DNA from 2 places in the Longispora fulva genome. Region 2 is predicted to be linked to the other one. Evidence: riboswitches for the same ligand, from Rfam matches in the RefSeq annotation. Region 2 holds a riboswitch; the other holds the start of a gene.

Region 1 (8,197 bases), 1.6 Mb from region 2:
TGACGTGCTGGCCCGCGCTGCCTTCCGCCGCGCGGTGACCGGCCGCCCCCGCTCGGGGTCGGGGGCGACCGGTCGGTCGTCAGTTCAGGCGCCAGAGTTCCCAGCACTCCGGGCCGTGGTGGGCGATGTAGGCGCACTCCGGATCCAACGGCTCGTCGCCGTGCAGCATCGGCACGGCCGTCGCCGGGTGACCGTCGTCGAGCAGGCGGTAGGTGTGGCCGGGCTCGGTCCACGCGCCGCCCGCCACGGTCCAGGTCACCCCGTCGTGGTGGATGCCGTAGGTCTCGCCGGGGACGAGCCAGTAGGCGTACACCCCGTCGCCGTCGGCGCAGAACTCGTCGTGCAGGCAGAGGCCGATGATCCGGTACAGCCCGTCGGCCTCGTGGGTGTCCAGCGTGCCCAGCGCCGTCGCGGTCTCCCCGGTCACCGGTACACCGCCAGCACCTTGACCCGCGCCGTGCCGTCGCACACCGCCTGGCAGGCCGACCACTCCCTTGCGGTGGTCAGCGCCTGCACGCGGGTGTCGAAGACGGCCATCCGCGTGACCGGCTCGGGAAACTCCCCGGTCACCTTCGACATCAGGACTTGAAAAGTCGTCATGGATTCACCCTGCAACACAATGGGGTGACATAGCTACGTCATAGGGGGCGACATTGGGACGACATTGCCACGCCTCTTCATGTCCACCATGGTCGGAGGAATGTCGCGCCGGGTAATGTCCGATGCGGCGGCTACGGAAGGCGGGGCGGTGGACCGGACTCGACTCGAATATCTGATTCGTCGAAGCGAGAACACGCTCGAGGAATGGTGCGTGCGGTTCCGCAGCGAGGCGCGGATGCTGGGCCAGGAGACGACCCTCTCGGTCCGCCAGCTCCAGCGGTGGATGTCCGGACGGACCGGCAACGCCCGGCCTGGAGCGCGCCGCGTGGCCGCCTCGCTGTGGAAACAGCCCTTCGCGTCGCTCGTCGGGCCGCCTGTCCCGGTGTCGCCGACCGGTCCGGTGCCGCCGCGCACCGCGGTGCACGAGGCGGCCGGGGAATCCGCGGCCCACGCCGGCCGGACCTGGGCCCGGGTGGACGACTGGAGCATCGAACACCTCCGTGCGGAGGTGCGCCGACTGGCCTACGGCTATGTGGAGATTCCGCCGCTGTACTTTCTCGAAGAGGCGCGTCGTGCCCGCGACTCCGCTTACACACTTCTAGAACGTACGCACCGGCCGGCCCAGTTGTCGGACCTGTATCTCGTCGCCGGTCAACTCTGTGGGCTCATGTCGTCGGCGTCGTTCGACATGGCGGCGTGGGATCCCGCGGTCGCCCAGGTCAGGGCCGCCTGTTCCTACGCGGACCTGATCGACCACCCGGCACTGCGTTCGTGGGCTCGGGGGAACCTGGCGCTGATGGCCTACTGGACCGGCGGCCCCGACCAGGTGGTCGTACCGATCGACGCTGCCCTGGCGCGCAGCCCGGTAGGAACCGCGGCCGCCGGGCTGCGATGCGTCGAGGCGCGCGCCTGGGCCTTCCCCGACGCCGCCGACCGGGCGCCGCTCGCGATCGCGGAGGCCGAGCCGCTCCTGCGTCTCCGGCAGGCGCTGGGCGGCGCGCGCTGGCTCCACGACCGGCGGGCGACGGAACTCCGGGACCGGGTGCTCGCCTTCCATCGCGGGCTGCCCGAACCGTGGTGAACGGGACGTAGCCGTGCAGTGAGGCATCAGTTACGCGGTGCTTCCCTCTGCGCGTGAGGTGCGCTAACGTGTGCGGCAAGAGAACCCACGGGAGTCCGGTAGACCGGGCTGAGAGGGCGGATGTGAGCCGCCGACCGTAGAACCTGATCCGGATCATGCCGGCGCAGGGAGGAGATTCACCATGCTCGGTCGCCTCCATGTCCTCACCGACGCCCGCCCCGGGCGCGACGCCGTCGCCGTCGCGCGGGCGGCGTTGGCCGCGGGTGCACCCCTTTTCCAGGTACGGGTGGAAGACGGCGTGCACGACCGCGACTTCCTCGACTTCGCCGCGGAGGTCCGCGCGCTGTGCCGGGTCTACGGCGCGACCTGCCTGATCAACGACCGGGTGGACATCGCGCTGGCCGTGCAGGCCGACGGCGTCCACCTCGGCGCGTTCGACCTGCCGGTTTCCGTCGCGCGCCGGCTGCTCGGCTCCTCGGCGATCATCGGGGCCACGTCCCGGGACGCCGCCGGGGCGCGTGCGGCCCTGGTCGACGGGGCCGACTACGTGGGAGTGGGGCCCTGCTACCACACGTCCACGAAGGACGGTCTGCCCGACCCGATCGGCCCCGCCGGGCTGGAGTTGGCCGCGCACGTGGGCCTGCCGGCCATCGCGATCGGCGGCGTGACCCTCGAACGGGTCCCCGAGCTGTTGGAGGCCGGGGCCTACGGTGTCGCGGTGGTGGGCGCGGTCAACTCCGCCGACGATCCCGGCGTGGCGACGAAGGCGCTGCTGAAGGCCCTGTCATGAGGGTCGCGGTCCAGGGGGCCGGGATCATCGGGCTGTCGATCGCGTGGCGCGCCCTGTCGGCCGGGCTCGATGTCACCGTCCACGACGACAACCCCGCCCGGGGTGCCTCGAACGTCGCGGCCGGCATGCTCGCCCCGGTCGCCGAGGCGTACTTCGGCGAGGCCGACCTGCTCCGGCTGTCGCTCGCCAGCGCAGCCCGGTGGCCGGAGTTCGCCGCGGGGCTCGGCGAGGTCGGCTACCGCGACGACGGCACGCTGCTCGTGGGCCGGACAGGCGATGACCTGCGGGAACTCGCCCGACTCTTCCAGTTGTACGCCGACTGGCGGCTGCCTGCGGAAAAGGTCGACCCCCGCGCGCTGGAGCCGGCGTTGACGCCCCGGCTGCGGGGTGGCCTGCTGACGCCCGGCGACCATCAGGTGGACCCCCGGCGGGTGCTGGCCGCGCTGCGCGAACGGGTGCCCGTGAGTGCGACGCCGCCCGGGAAGGTGGACGTCACGGTCGTCGCGACCGGCGCCTGGACCGGTCAGCCGCGCGGTTCGGCCATCGGGCTGCCCGGCGGCGGGGCGGTGGTCGGGTTGCCCGTGCGGCCCGTGCACGGCGAGGTGCTGCGCCTGCGGGGCGAGCCGTCGATCCGGCACGTGGTCCGCGGCTACATTGACGGGAAATATGTCTATATTGTGCCGCGAAAGGACGGGGAGGTCGTCGTGGGCGCCACCACCGCCGAGCGCGGCTTCTCCACCCGGGTCACGGCCGAGGGGGTCCGCGACCTGCTGGACACCGCGATCGAGGTCCTGCCGGAACTGGCCGACTACGAGCTGGTGGAGGCGCGGGCGGGGCTGCGGCCCGGTACCCCGGACAACGCCCCGCTGATCGGCCGGCTCGACCCCCGCACGATCGTGTCGACCGGCCACTACCGGCACGGCGTCCTGCTCGCCCCCATCACCGCAGAGGTGGTCACGTCGCTGCTCCTCGACCGGGAGCCCAGCGTCGACCTCGCGCCCTTCGCCCCAGGGAGGTTCTCGTGAAGATAGTCGTCAACGGCGTGGAGACGGAGTTCGAGGGGACGGTCTCGGCGCTCACCGGGGACCGGCGCGGGGTCGCCGTCGCGGTCAACGGGACCGTGGTGCCCCGCAGCACGTGGACGTCGACGGCGCTGGCCGACGGCGACGTGGTCGAGCTGCTCACGGCGGTGCAGGGTGGATGAGTTCACCATCGCCGGCGAGACGCTCTCCTCCCGGCTGATCCTCGGCACCGGCGGCGCGGCCAGCCTGACGGCGTTGCGGGAGGCCGTCGAGGCCTCCGGGACCTCGATGGTCACCGTCGCCCTCCGCCGCCTCGACCCCGACGCCCCCGGCGGCCTGCTGGAGATGCTCGACGGGACCGGGGTGCGGATCCTGCCGAACACCGCCGGCTGTTACACCGCCACCGAGGCCGTCAAGCTCGCCCACCTCGCCAGGGAGGCGTTCGAGACGCACTGGGTGAAGCTCGAGGTGATCGGGGACGACCGGACCCTGCTGCCCGACGCCGTCGAGCTGGTGGCCGCGGCGGCGAGGCTGGTGGAGGACGGGTTCGTGGTGCTGCCGTACACGACGGATGATCCGGTGCTCGCGCGGCGGCTCGTCGACGTCGGGTGCGCGGCCGTGATGCCGGCCGGCGCGCCGATCGGGTCGGGGGCCGGGATCCGCAACCCCTACAACCTCGCGCTGATCCGGGAGCTGGTGTCCGTACCCGTCATCCTCGACGCCGGGATCGGCACCGCCTCGGACGCGGCCCTGGCCATGGAGCTGGGCTGCGACGCCGTGCTGCTGGCCAGCGCCGTCACCCGGGCGGCGGACCCGACCCGGATGGCAGCGGCGATGCGGCACGCGGTGCTCGCCGGCCGGTTGGCGGCCGGTGCCGGGCGGATCCCGCGCAGGGACTACGCGACCGCGTCCACCAGCCCGGAAGGGCTCCCGTCGTGGTGAGCCGGCGGCACCACGTGCCGGGCTCGCGGCGCGCGACCGCTTCTTCGCGCACGTGCCACCCGGGCTCCCGGCCCGCGACCCGAGCCCACCTGTTGATGGAGGCGTCCGATGAGTGACCGGCTGATCGTCGTCCTGGAGACCCCCGACCTGGAGCTCGCCCGCGTCGTGATCGGCGCCGGCGCGACGCTGCTCGCCGGGACCTTCTTCGACCTGGAGTTCGACTGGCGGGTGGAGGAGTTCGGCGGTCGGGTGCTCACCCTCGGGCCGGCAGCCACCCCGGTGCACGGCCGCCGGGACATGCTCTGGCGCTGCCACGGCCTCGACGAGCTGCCGACGGCCGCCGACGCGGAGTTCGTCAGCCTGTCCCCGATCTTCGAGACCGCGACCAAGCCCGGCTACGGCCCGCCGCTGGGCGTGGACGTGCTCGGCCGCGCCGGCCGTCCGGTCTACGCCCTCGGCGGCGTGGACGGGCCGGCGCGCGCCGCCGAGTGCGTGGCCGCCGGTGCGTACGGGGTCGCCGTCCTGGGCGCGGTGTCGCGGTCGAGCGACCCGGCGCGGGCCGTGCGAAACCTGCTCACCGCGGTCGGCACCCCGCCGGCCTCGGGGCCGGTCGAGCCCGGCCCGGTGCCCCAGGGTGGCCACCGGTGAAGCAGCCGCCGATCGCGCTGACCATCGCAGGCTCCGACTCCGGCGGCGGCGCGGGCATCCAGGCCGACCTGAAGACGTTCGCCGCGCACAAGGTCTTCGGCACGTCGGTCGTCACCGCCTTGACTGCACAGAACACCTCGGGGGTACTCGGCGTGCACGCCACCCCCCTGCACTTCCTCGCTCTCCAGCTCGACGCGGTCCTGTCCGACCTGCCCCCGGTGGCGGTGAAGACCGGGATGCTGGCGAGCCCGGAGGTGATCGCGTACCTGGCGACCCGGGACCTGCCCAACCTGGTCGTCGACCCGGTGATGGTGGCGTCCACCGGGAAGCCCCTGTTCACGGGTGCCGCCGACGCGTACCGGGAGCTGTTCGCCCGGGCGCTGGTCGTCACCCCGAACCTGCCGGAGACCCGCGAACTCCTCGACCGCGACGTCGCCACCGTCGAGGACATGGCCGCCGCGGCCCACGAACTCGCCGCGCTCGGCCCGCGCTGCGTCGTCGTCAAGGGCGGGCACCTCGCCGGGGACGCCGTGGACGTGGTCTGGCACGGCGGGGAGCTGTCGTATCTGCGGGGGGCCAGGGTCAGTACCCCCAACAACCACGGCACGGGCTGCACCTTCGCGGCCGCGGTGACCGCGCATCTCGCACTCGGGTCCTCGTTGCCGGCCGCGTTGCGGGCAGCGAAGACCTACGTCACCCGTGCCCTCGCCGGCTCGGCCGACTGGCGGCTGGGCTCGGGACACGGTCCCCTCTCCTGGAAGGAAATCTGATATGCGTCGCAAGGTCTATGTGGAGGGTTCTCGTCCCGACATCCAGGTGCCGTTCGCCGAGGTGCACCTGACCAACGACGACCCGCCGGTCCGGCTGTACGACACCTCGGGCCCCGGCTCGGACCCGGAGGTCGGCCTGCCGCAGCTCCGGGCGCACTGGATCATGGAGCGGGGCGACGTCGAGGAGGTGCCCGCCGAGGGCACCGCCACGGTCGGCCAGACGGTCCGCAAGGCCAAGGACGGCAAGCGCCCGACCCAGCTCTACTACGCGCGCCAGGGCACGGTCACGCCGGAGATGGAGTTCGTGGCGATCCGCGAGGGCGTCACGCCGGAGTTCGTCCGGGACGAGATCGCGGCCGGCCGGGCGATCATCCCGAACAACGTGAACCACGCCGAGAGTGAGCCGATGATCATCGGGTCGGCGTTCCTGGTGAAGATCAACGCGAACATCGGCACCTCGGCCGTGTCCTCCTCGATCGCCGAGGAGGTGGACAAGCTCACCTGGGCCACCAAGTGGGGCGGCGACACCGTGATGGACCTGTCCACGGGCAAGCACATCCATGCCACCCGCGAGGCGATCGTGCGCAACTCGGCGGTGCCGATCGGCACCGTGCCGATCTACCAGGCCCTGGAGAAGTGCAACGGCGACCCGCTGGGCCTGACCTGGGAGCTGTACCGCGACACGATCATCGAGCAGGCCGAGCAGGGCGTCGACTACATGACGGTGCACGCCGGGGTGCTGCTCGCCCACGTGCCGCTGGCGGCCGACCGGGTGACCGGCATCGTGTCCCGCGGCGGTTCGATCATGGCAGCGTGGTGTCTGGCCGGGCACCGGGAGAACTTCCTCTACACCCGCTACCGGGAGCTGTGCGAGATCTTCGCCCAGTACGACATCGCGTTCTCCCTGGGCGACGGCCTGCGCCCCGGCTCGATCGCGGACGCCAACGACGAGGCCCAGTTCGCCGAGCTGAAGACCCTGGGCGAGCTCACCAAGATCGCGTGGGAGTACGACGTCCAGGTCATGATCGAGGGCCCCGGGCACGTCCCGATGCACAAGATCAAGGAGAACATGGACCTGCAGAAGGAGTGGTGCATGGACGCCCCCTTCTACACCCTCGGCCCCCTGACCACCGACGTCGCGCCCGGCTACGACCACATCACCTCCGCGATCGGCGCGGCGATCATCGGCAGCATGGGCACGGCGATGCTGTGCTACGTCACGCCCAAGGAGCACCTGGGCCTGCCGAACCGCGACGACGTGAAGGCAGGCGTGATCGCGTACAAGATCGCCGCGCACGCCGCCGACCTCGCCAAGGGGCACAAGGGCGCACAGGACTGGGACGACGCGCTGTCCAAGGCCCGGTTCGAGTTCCGCTGGGAGGACCAGTTCAACCTGTCCCTGGACCCGGACACCGCCCGGGCGTTCCACGACGAGACGCTGCCGGCCACCGGGGCCAAGACGGCGCACTTCTGCTCCATGTGCGGCCCGAAGTTCTGCTCCATGAAGATCAGCGCGGAACTGAAGGAATACGCGGCGAAAGGCATGGCGGACAAGTCGGTAGAGTTCGTCAACAGCGGCGGAAAGGTCTACCTGCCGGTGGTGGCGAGCTAGGAGCTCACATGGTGGAACATCCCCTGAAGGGGCAGTTTGACGAGACCCGTGCGGTCTGGCAGCGCGCCGAGAATCCGGACGGGTCGCCCGGCCGGATCGGGGTCGCCTTCGTGGACGACCTGATCGGCATGCGCGACATGGCGGAGGAGAACGGGCCGATCTTGGTCTTCACGCCGGCGGAATGGGACGCGTTCATCGGCGGGGTGCAGGACGGCGAGTTCGACATCGAGATCGACGACGAGCAGTAGTCGCCCCGCAGGGCGACAGGCGGGAAAAAAGGAATGCCCCACCGAGGGGGTGGGGCATTCCTTCGCGTCGTTCAGTCCTGGGAGTCCTGATCCAGGACCATGTCTAGTGCCTCTTCGCGGCTACGACCCTCGACCGTGTGCAACCACACCCGGGTGAGGAAGTCGAGCCGGATCTCCTGGTCTTCGTCACGTAGCGCGACCGCCAGCTTCTCCACGATGCCTCCTGATCGCTGCCGCCGTGTTCCAGAGTAGTCGGGCGGGGGCTTTCCGGGGGAGGGTGCGAGCGGTTGAGTCGCAGGTCACCCTTACGGTCAAATCGGGTTAATTTATGCGAGGGTCCTGTGAATCCGCTCCCATCGGCGCGCACGGGTGCTCCTCGATACGTCATACTGGCAGCCGTGCGCGGCCCCCATGGCGCGTTCGGAAACTCCGGGTGCGGCGGCTCGTTTTGACCAATGCGGAGCCCGCCCGATATCATCAGCGA
Region 2 (8,197 bases):
GCCGCGAACAGCGCGGTGGCGACGACCATGCCCAGCGCCGACACCAGCAGCGGCCAGCACCGTACGACCAGCCGGCTGAGTGGGATGCCGAACAGGGGCACGACAGCGAGGGTGCCGGCCAGCGCGATGGCCGGCGCGACGGCGTCCAGTGTGCTGATCAGCGCGAACGACAGGATCGTCGCCGCACCCAGCTTGGCGACGGGGGACCGCCGGGTCAGCGCCGTCTCCCGCGCCACCAAGGGCGCACCGAACCTCACCGCGATCCCCCGGCCGCTCCATCGCGCGGCACGGCGCGGTGCCAGAGCCCCGAGCCGGACGCGTCACCGGGCACCCGCCCCAGGGTCTGGACCCGGTCCGCGCACGCCGCCACGAAGTCCGCGTCGTGGGTCACGATCGCCAATCCGTGCCCGGCGTCGCGCAGCTCCCCGATCAGGGTCACCAGTTCCCGCCAGGTCCGCAGGTCCTGGCCGAACGTCGGCTCGTCGAGGACCAGCACCCGCGGGGCCGCCGCCAGGGCCGTGGCGACCGAGAGCCGGCGCTGTTCGCCGCCCGACAACGTGTACGGGTTCGCCGCCGCCAGCCCCGCCAACCCAAGCCGGTCGAGGAGTTCGTCGGCCCGGGCGCGCGGGGCGGCGAGGGTGAGTTCGTCCACGACCCGCTGGGTGACGAACTGGTGCTCGGGGTTCTGGAACACCGAACCGATCCGCCGGGCCAGGTCGCGCGCCGGCCAGCGGTGCGGCGCGCCGGGGGCCAGGGCCGAGGTGAGCGTGCCGGTGGTGGGGGCGAGCAGGCCGCCCAGCAGGAGCGCGAGGCTCGACTTGCCGGCTCCGTTGGGGCCGACGATGGCCAGGGACTCCCCGGCTCGTACCCGGATGTGGGTCGGGGGGAGGGCGGTCGTCGCCGCACCGGCGTAGCGGAGGGTGAGGTCCGCCCCGGTCAGCAGGTTTTCGCCCGACCCGACCGTGGACCCGCCGCCCCCGGCCCCCAGGCCAACACCGCCCCCGGTCGACGCCCCGGTGGAGCCCGGAACCCACACCCCGGCAGCCGCCAGCGCGGCCCCGTACCGGGCGAACACCTCCGCCGGCGCCCCGTCGGCCATGATCCCGCCACCCGGCTCCAGCACGACAACCCGGTCCACCAGCGGCAACGCCTCGGCGACCCGGTGCTCCACCAGCACCATCGTCGCGTCGCCCAGCGCCCGGCCGATCGCTTCGCGGACCAGCGCGGCCCCGGCCGGGTCGAGATTGGCCGTCGGCTCGTCGAGGAGCAGCAGGTCCGGCCGGGCGACCAGCGCCCCGGCGAGGGCGAGCCGCTGTTGCTCGCCGCCGGACAGCGCCTCGACCTGCCGGTCGCGCGGATATGGGAATCCGACCCGGCGCAGGGCCTCGTCGACCCGGGGCCAGATCTCGTCCCGAGGGGTACCGAGGTTCTCCAGCCCGAACGCCACGTCGTCGCCGGACCGGGACATCACGAGCTGGCTCTGCGGGTCCTGGAACACGATGCCGGCCGAGCCGCCGACGGTCAGGGTGCCCTCGCGTTCGCCGGAGTCCCCGGGGAGCAGGCCGGCGAGCGCGGCGAGCAGGGTCGACTTGCCGGCACCGGACGGGCCGAGGAGCAGGACGCGTTCGCCGTACTCGATGGTCAGGTCGACGTCGCGCAGGGCCCAGGCCCGCCGCCCGCCGTGCCGCCAGCCGAATCCCCGCAGTGACACGGCCGGGCCACGCCGCGCGCCTCCCGGCCGTGCGGGCGATGCCGCGTCCCCGCCGCGCTCGGTCAAACCAGTTCGCGATCCCGGCCGGACGGGAACCGGTCGAGGACGCCGGTGGCGGCCAGCGCCCGGGTCAGGTAGTAGCCGCCGACGCCGGCGATGAGCAGTGCGCTGAACGTGCCGATCGCGACATAGGGCAGCTTGAAGGCGCCGAACTCCAGCTCCGAGTACCAGACCACGGCGTCGAAGATCGTGGCGGCGAGCCCCGCGCCCACGGCGGCGAGGACGGCGACCGGCAGCTTGAACCACCGGTAGAGGAAGACGAGGAAGAAGAGCTCAGCGCCCAGGCCTTCAAGGAGGCCCTGCCAGACGACGGTCACGCCCCACTTGTTCCCGAGGAACGAGGAGATGATGGACGCGACCAGTTCGGGGATCACCGCGGCACCGGGTTTGCGGATGATCAGGCCGCCGAGGACGGCGGGCAGCAGCCAGGTGCCGTAGAGGATCGCCTGGGCCGGCGGGAAGAACGTGAACACCGGAGTGAGGGCGTTCCACAGCGCGTCCCAGCCCCAGAAGATGACACCGAAGGCGACGGCGAGAACCGCCACCACCACAATGTCCACAGTGCGCCATTTGGTACTCATCGCAGAAATTCTCCCAGGGGTGAGCCGGGGAGCGACTCCCTTCGCCGGCATTACCCGGATCAGGTGTGGAGGGTCAGCGGTCGCCCGCACTCTCAGCGCTCTGCGCGCTCCCCTGTCGTATGCGGGCACCACCGTAGCAGGGCTGATCGGCCCTGACCTGGTGATCCACGATCCGGAAACTGTGAGAATCCTGGCACCGGTGCCGGACTTCGCGACTCGTCTGCTATTCACTGGGGGGTATGAAGCTCTATGCGGAGTTGCCGGCGCGCCGTACCCGACAGATTGTGGCGGACGTCTCCGCCGTGGCCTGGACCGCGCTGTGGGTCCAGATCGCGTACCTCCTGCACCAGGCCATCAGCGCCCTGGCCAAGATCCCCGACCAGGTCACCAGGGACGGCAACAGTCTCCGGGACTCGCTGAACGGGGCCGCCAAGGAGGCCGGCAAGATCCCGCTGGTCGGCAAGGAGCTCGGTCAGAAGCTCGCAGACGCGGCCGGGGTGGCCCAGTCGGCGGCGGAGGCTGGCCGGACCGGCAGCGAGACCGTCGGCACGGTCGCGCTGTTCACGGCGATCGTGGTCGGGGTCGCGGTCACGGTGCCGATCCTGCTGTTCTGGATCCTCGCCCGCGCCCGGTGGGTCGCCCGCGCCCGGACGGCCGTGCTGCTCCGCGACGAGCCGGCCGGCGAGGACCTGCTGGCCCTGCGCGCCCTGAGCACGGCGGCGCTGAAGCGGTTGCGGCAGGCCGCCGCCGATCCGGCCGGCGGATGGCGGGACAGGGACCCGGTGACCATGAAGGCACTGGCCACCTTGGAGCTGGCCACTCTGGGGCTCAGATCCCGGTAAGGTGCACCTTATGTCCGATATCTTGGAGACGATCGACACGCTGTACGCCGCCCTCGACGCCCGCGATGGCGACGCGATGGCCGCGTGTTACCACCCCGAGGCCCGGTTCCGTGACCCGCTGTTCGACCTGCGGGGCGCGGAGATCGGCGCGATGTGGCGGATGCTGACCTCCCGGAGCGAGGATTTGCGCGCGGAGGTGTCCGACATCCGGGTCACCGGGGACACCAAGGCGCTGGCGCACTGGACGGCCCGGTACACGTTCGGGCAGCGGCCGGTCGTCAACGAGGTCCGGGCGGCGTACCGGTTCGCCGACGACGCCCGGATCATCGACCACGTCGACGCCTTCGACCTGACGTACTGGGCCGGCCAGGCGCTCGGCGGCATCCCGGCCCTGGTCACCAGGATGCCCGGCGGGGCGGGTCTGCTGCGCCGAAAAGTGCGCCGACAACTCGACGCGCACATGGCACAGTCTGGGGAATGACGAGCAGGCTCAGCTACGCCCAGGGTGCCGCCATGTTCACCGGGGTCGTGCTCGGTACCGGCGTCCTGATCCTCCCCGGGCACGCCGCCCGGATCGCCGGCCCGGCCTCGCTGCTGTCCTGGCTGGCCGTGAGCCTGCTGAGCGTTCCCCTCGTCTACGCCCTGGTCCGGCTCGCGATCCGGTACAGCGACTTCGGCGGGGTGGCCACTATCGTGCAGCGCGCGTTCGGCCAGACCGCCGGCGCGCTGATCGGCTGGTTCTTCTTCGCCCAGATCGCCGTTGGCTGGTCCGTGGTGTCCCTCACTGGGGCCGGCTACGTCGGCGCGCCGCTGGGCTGGAGCCGGGGCGCGCAGTACCTGTTCGCGCTGGGGTTCATGGTGGTGCCCGTCGTGCTTAACCTGCTCGGGCTCAAGGTCAGCGGGTACGCGTCGCTCGTGTTCAGCGGCGCCGTCCTGCTGCTGCTCGTGGTCACCATCGTGTTCGCCGTCCCGCATGTCCGCGCGGAGGCCTTCCACCCGGCCCTCCCGCACGGCGCGTCCTCGATCGGGGCCGCCGCCGTCCTGGTGTTCTGGGCCTTCCTCGGCTGGGAGTCCCTCACCAGCCTGGTGCCGGAGTTCCGCCGCCGGTCCGACGTCATGCGCGCCACCTGGACGTCCCTGGCCGTGATCAGCGTCGTCTACCTGGCCCTGGCGTTCGTCACGATCGGCACGGAGACCTACCGCAGCGTCTCGGGCTCCGACGCCCCGCTGGCCACCCTGATGAACGAGTCGATCGGCCTCGGGGCCGGCGTCACCACCGGCGTCGTGGCGTGCGTGATCTGCGCCGGCGTGATCAACGTGTATCTTGCCAGCGCCGCCCGCCTCGGCTACGCGCTCGCCCGCGACGGCGTGATGCCCGGCTGGCTGCGGGCGCTGAGCGGCCGGGGCGTCCCGTACCGGTCGACGCTGTTCCTGTTCTGCTCCAACGTCGTGGTGCTCGCGGTCAGCTACTACGGCGACGTGCCGGTCGGCCGCCTGATCCTGGCCCCGACGACCCTGGGCATATGCGTGTATGTCCTGGTCACGCTCTCGTGCGTGAAACTGCTGTGGCCGGACCCGCTCGGCAGGTGGGCCTCGATCGTGGCGGCGGCCAGTTGCCTGGCCGTGGTGCCGTTCGCGGCCACGGCGCTGCTGGTGCCCGCCGTGGTCACGGCGCTGTGCCTCGGCTACCTGTTGCTGACCCGGCGGAGCCGGGAGCTGGTCGACGCCTGACGCGCGGTCAGGACCGCTTGGCCGCGCACTCCGGGCAGGTGCCGAAGATCTCCAGCGTGTGCGCCACGTCCACGAACCCGTGGTCGCTGGCCGTCTTCTCCGCCCAGCGCTCCACGGCGGGACCCTCCACCTCGACGGCCTTGCCGCAGCTGCGGCAGACCAGGTGGTGGTGGTGCCCGGTGCCGCACCGGCGGTAGAGGTGCTCGCCGCCGGGCGGGCGCATCACGTCGACCTCGTCGGCCTCGGCGAGGGCCTGCAACGTCCGGTACACCGTCGTCAGGCCGACCTTGTCGCCCTTGCCCCGGAGCATGGCGTGCAGCTCCTGGGCGCTGTGGAATCCACTCACCTCGCCGAGCAGCTCCATCACGGCGGAGCGCTGCTTCGTGCTTCGGGGTAAGGGCGCAGTCATAACGTTCACGTTACTGGGTCCAGGACGACGTCCGGCGGCTCGGTCCGGGCCGTGTCGTCGGCGGCGCGCACCGGCCTCCTGCGGCGCAGGAGGGAGGACAGGGCCGCGACCAGTACGAACAGGCCCACGGCGAGGACAACGATGAACGCGCCCGGCGGGGTGTTCGCCTCGGCGGCCAGCAGCACCCCGCTGCCCGACACCGTGACGCCGATCACCATCGCGGCGGCCATCGTGCTGCCGAACCCCCGGGTGAACTGCTGCGCGGTCGCGACGGGTACGACCATCAGCGCGCTGACCAGCAGCAGCCCGACCGCGCGCATCGCGGTCGTGACGGTCACCGCCGTCGTCACGGCCAGCAGGACGTTCAGGAACCGCACGGGCAGGCCCGACACCCGGGCGTGCTCCTCGTCCTGGCTGACCGCGTACAGCCACGGCCGGGCCAGCAGGGTCACGGACAGCACCCCGGCGCCGAGGAACAGCATCGTGGCCAGGTCGCTGCGGGACGTGCCGTTGAGGGAGCCGAAGAGGTAGGACTGCAGCGTCGCGTTCGTGCCCTGCTTGGACAGCGAGATCAGCACGACGCCCCCGGCGATGCCGCCGTAGAACAGCATCGCGAGCGCGACGTCCCCGGAGGCCTTCGCGCGTTCGCGGATCAGCTCGATCGCCACCGCGCCGACGGCGGAGACGAGGACCGCCGTGAGCACCGGGGACGTCCGGAGCAGGAAGCCGATCGCGACGCCGGTCAGCGCCACGTGCCCGATCCCGTCGCCGATCAGCGACATCTTGCGCTGCACCAGGTAGATGCCGACCGAGGGCGCGATCACGCCGATCAGCAGCGCCCCGATGAGGGACAACTGGAAGAACTCGTAGCTCAGATAGCTCATCCGCCCGCCTCGCTTCGCTCGCCGGCCGCATGAGGCACCAACGCGCCGTGTCCCTGGTTCACTCGCTGACGCTCGCTCACTGGTTCAGCTCCCAGCGCGGGGTGGTGACCGGCGCGTGCGGGTGCTCGTGCACGTGGTCCGGGCAGGCGTGCCCGGGGGCCGGGGCCGGGGCCGCGCCGTCGTGCGCGATCGTCCCGCCGTGCAGGACGACGCTCCGGGTGATCAGCGGCTCCAGCGGGCCCAGCTCGTGCAGCACGACGACCACGGTGCCGCCGCCCGCGACGAACTGGCGGAGCGCCGCGGCGAACGCCTGCTGGCTGGCCGCGTCGACGCCGGCGGTCGGCTCGTCCATCACGAGCAGTTCCGGCTCGGCGCACAGGGCCCGGGCGATCAGGGCCCGCTGCTGCTGGCCGCCGGAGAGGGTGCCGACCGGTTGCCGGGCCATCGTGGCCAGCCCGACGGCGACGAGCGCGGAGTCGACGGCGCGCCGGTCGGCGGCCCTGGCCGGGCGCAGGAAGCCCCTGCGGGCCAGCCGGCCGGCGGACACCAGCTCGCGGACCGTCGCCGGCACGCCGGAGGAGGCGCCGACGCGCTGGGGAACGTACCCGATCCGGGATCTGTTCTTGAGTTTCGCCAGCGGTTCGCCGAACAGCTCCACCGAGCCCGACGCGATCGGGGTCAGCCCCAGGCTCGCTTTGACCAGGGTGGACTTGCCGGAGCCGTTCGCGCCGAGCAGCGCGACGACCTCCCCGGGCGCGATGCCCAGGGAGACGCCGCGCAGCACGGGCCGACCGTCGTAGGCGACGACGAGGTCGCGGGTCTGCAGGATCAAGAACACCCCAGTGCTGCACGGATCTGGCCGAGGTTGGACCGCATAATCTTGGCGTAGTCGTCGGAACTGCCCGCCGGCAGGCTCTCGATCGGATCGAGGACCTGGGTCTTCGCGCCGGCCCCGTTGGCGATGGTCTCGGCGACCTTCGGGCTCACCAGCGCCTCGGTGAAGATGACCGTGGCCTTGTGCTCCTTGGCGTCGGAGATGATCTCGGCGATCTTCTGGGCCGAGGGCTCCTCGTCGGGGCTCAGGCCGGCGATCCCGACCTGCTTGAGGTGGTACCGGGCAGCCAGGTAGCCGAACGCCTCGTGCGCCGTGACGATCTCGGTGCGCTGGCACGTCTTCAGCCCGGCGGCGTACTCCTTGTCGATCGCGTCCAGCTCGGCGTGCAGGGCGCCGGCCCTGGTCCGGTACCCGTCGGCGTGGGTGGGGTCGATCTTCGCGAGCCGGTCGGCGACCTGGTCGGCGATCGTCGCGAGCCGGGTCGGGTCGAGCCAGACGTGCGGGTCCTTGCCGGCGTGCCCGTCCTCGACGATGTCGGAGAGCGGCTGCACGGCGGCCACGTCGAAGGCGTGGTCCTTGGCGTTCTGGGTCACGGCCTCGTCGACGGCCGGCTGGAACTTCGGCAGGTACACCACGAGCTTCGCGTCGGCGATCAGCGCGGTCTGCGCCGCGGTGAGCTCCAGGTCGTGCGGCTCCGCGCCGGGCTTGACGAGGTTGGTGACCTTCACGTCGCCACCCCCGACCCGTTCGGAGATCCACTGGAAGGGGTAGGCGGCGGCGACGACGCTCAGCCTGCCGTCGGAGGCGTCCGCGCCCGAGCAGGCGGCGAGCGCGCCGGTGGCCAGGACCGCGGCGGCGGCGAGTGCGAGGGGGCGGGTGAACATGTTTCAACTCTGCGCCTTAATGGGAATGATTGTCAACTTCGGTTTTGCTGGATGTGAGTCAGGTCGCCTACGGGTTCGGACAGCCGGGTAGGTTGACGGCATGCTCGTCGTCAATCGTTTCCGGGTCGCCACCGACACCGACGCCTTCACCGCCAAGGTGCACGCCGCGCTCCGGGCGCTGGCCGCCTGCCCGGGATACGTGTCCGGCCGCTTCGGCCGGGCCCCGGACGAACCCGACCTGTGGTGCGTGGCCACCGAGT

The links. Region 2 has a riboswitch for thiamine pyrophosphate ahead of IW245_RS23315 (ECF transporter S component). Riboswitches for the same ligand answer to the same signal wherever they lie in the genome.
Region 1: it holds a riboswitch for thiamine pyrophosphate, as region 2 does, so the genes downstream of both, thiE (thiamine phosphate synthase) here and IW245_RS23315 (ECF transporter S component) in region 2, are expected to answer to the same signal.

Annotation. Positions count from the first base shown of each region.
Region 1 covers NZ_JADOUF010000001.1:6,789,736-6,797,932, forward strand. The annotation lists gene IW245_RS31165 (hypothetical protein) at 80-427, opposite strand; gene IW245_RS31170 (hypothetical protein) at 424-600, opposite strand; gene IW245_RS31175 (hypothetical protein) at 812-1,681, shown strand; TPP riboswitch at 1,759-1,868, shown strand; gene thiE (thiamine phosphate synthase) at 1,863-2,471, shown strand; gene IW245_RS31185 (FAD-dependent oxidoreductase) at 2,468-3,496, shown strand; gene thiS (sulfur carrier protein ThiS) at 3,493-3,675, shown strand; gene IW245_RS31195 (thiazole synthase) at 3,668-4,435, shown strand; gene IW245_RS31200 (thiamine phosphate synthase) at 4,544-5,083, shown strand; gene thiD (bifunctional hydroxymethylpyrimidine kinase/phosphomethylpyrimidine kinase) at 5,080-5,853, shown strand; gene thiC (phosphomethylpyrimidine synthase ThiC) at 5,855-7,465, shown strand; gene IW245_RS31215 (DUF397 domain-containing protein) at 7,474-7,713, shown strand; gene IW245_RS31220 (hypothetical protein) at 7,785-7,928, opposite strand.
Region 2 covers NZ_JADOUF010000001.1:5,207,115-5,215,311, reverse strand. The annotation lists gene IW245_RS23325 (energy-coupling factor transporter transmembrane component T family protein) at 1-257, opposite strand, end outside; gene IW245_RS23320 (ABC transporter ATP-binding protein) at 254-1,711, opposite strand; gene IW245_RS23315 (ECF transporter S component) at 1,774-2,352, opposite strand; TPP riboswitch at 2,372-2,476, opposite strand; gene IW245_RS23310 (hypothetical protein) at 2,592-3,194, shown strand; gene IW245_RS23305 (nuclear transport factor 2 family protein) at 3,205-3,675, shown strand; gene IW245_RS23300 (APC family permease) at 3,672-4,925, shown strand; gene IW245_RS23295 (Fur family transcriptional regulator) at 4,933-5,334, opposite strand; gene IW245_RS23290 (metal ABC transporter permease) at 5,340-6,218, opposite strand; gene IW245_RS23285 (metal ABC transporter ATP-binding protein) at 6,295-7,056, opposite strand; gene IW245_RS23280 (metal ABC transporter substrate-binding protein) at 7,047-7,937, opposite strand; gene IW245_RS23275 (antibiotic biosynthesis monooxygenase family protein) at 8,038-8,197, shown strand, end outside.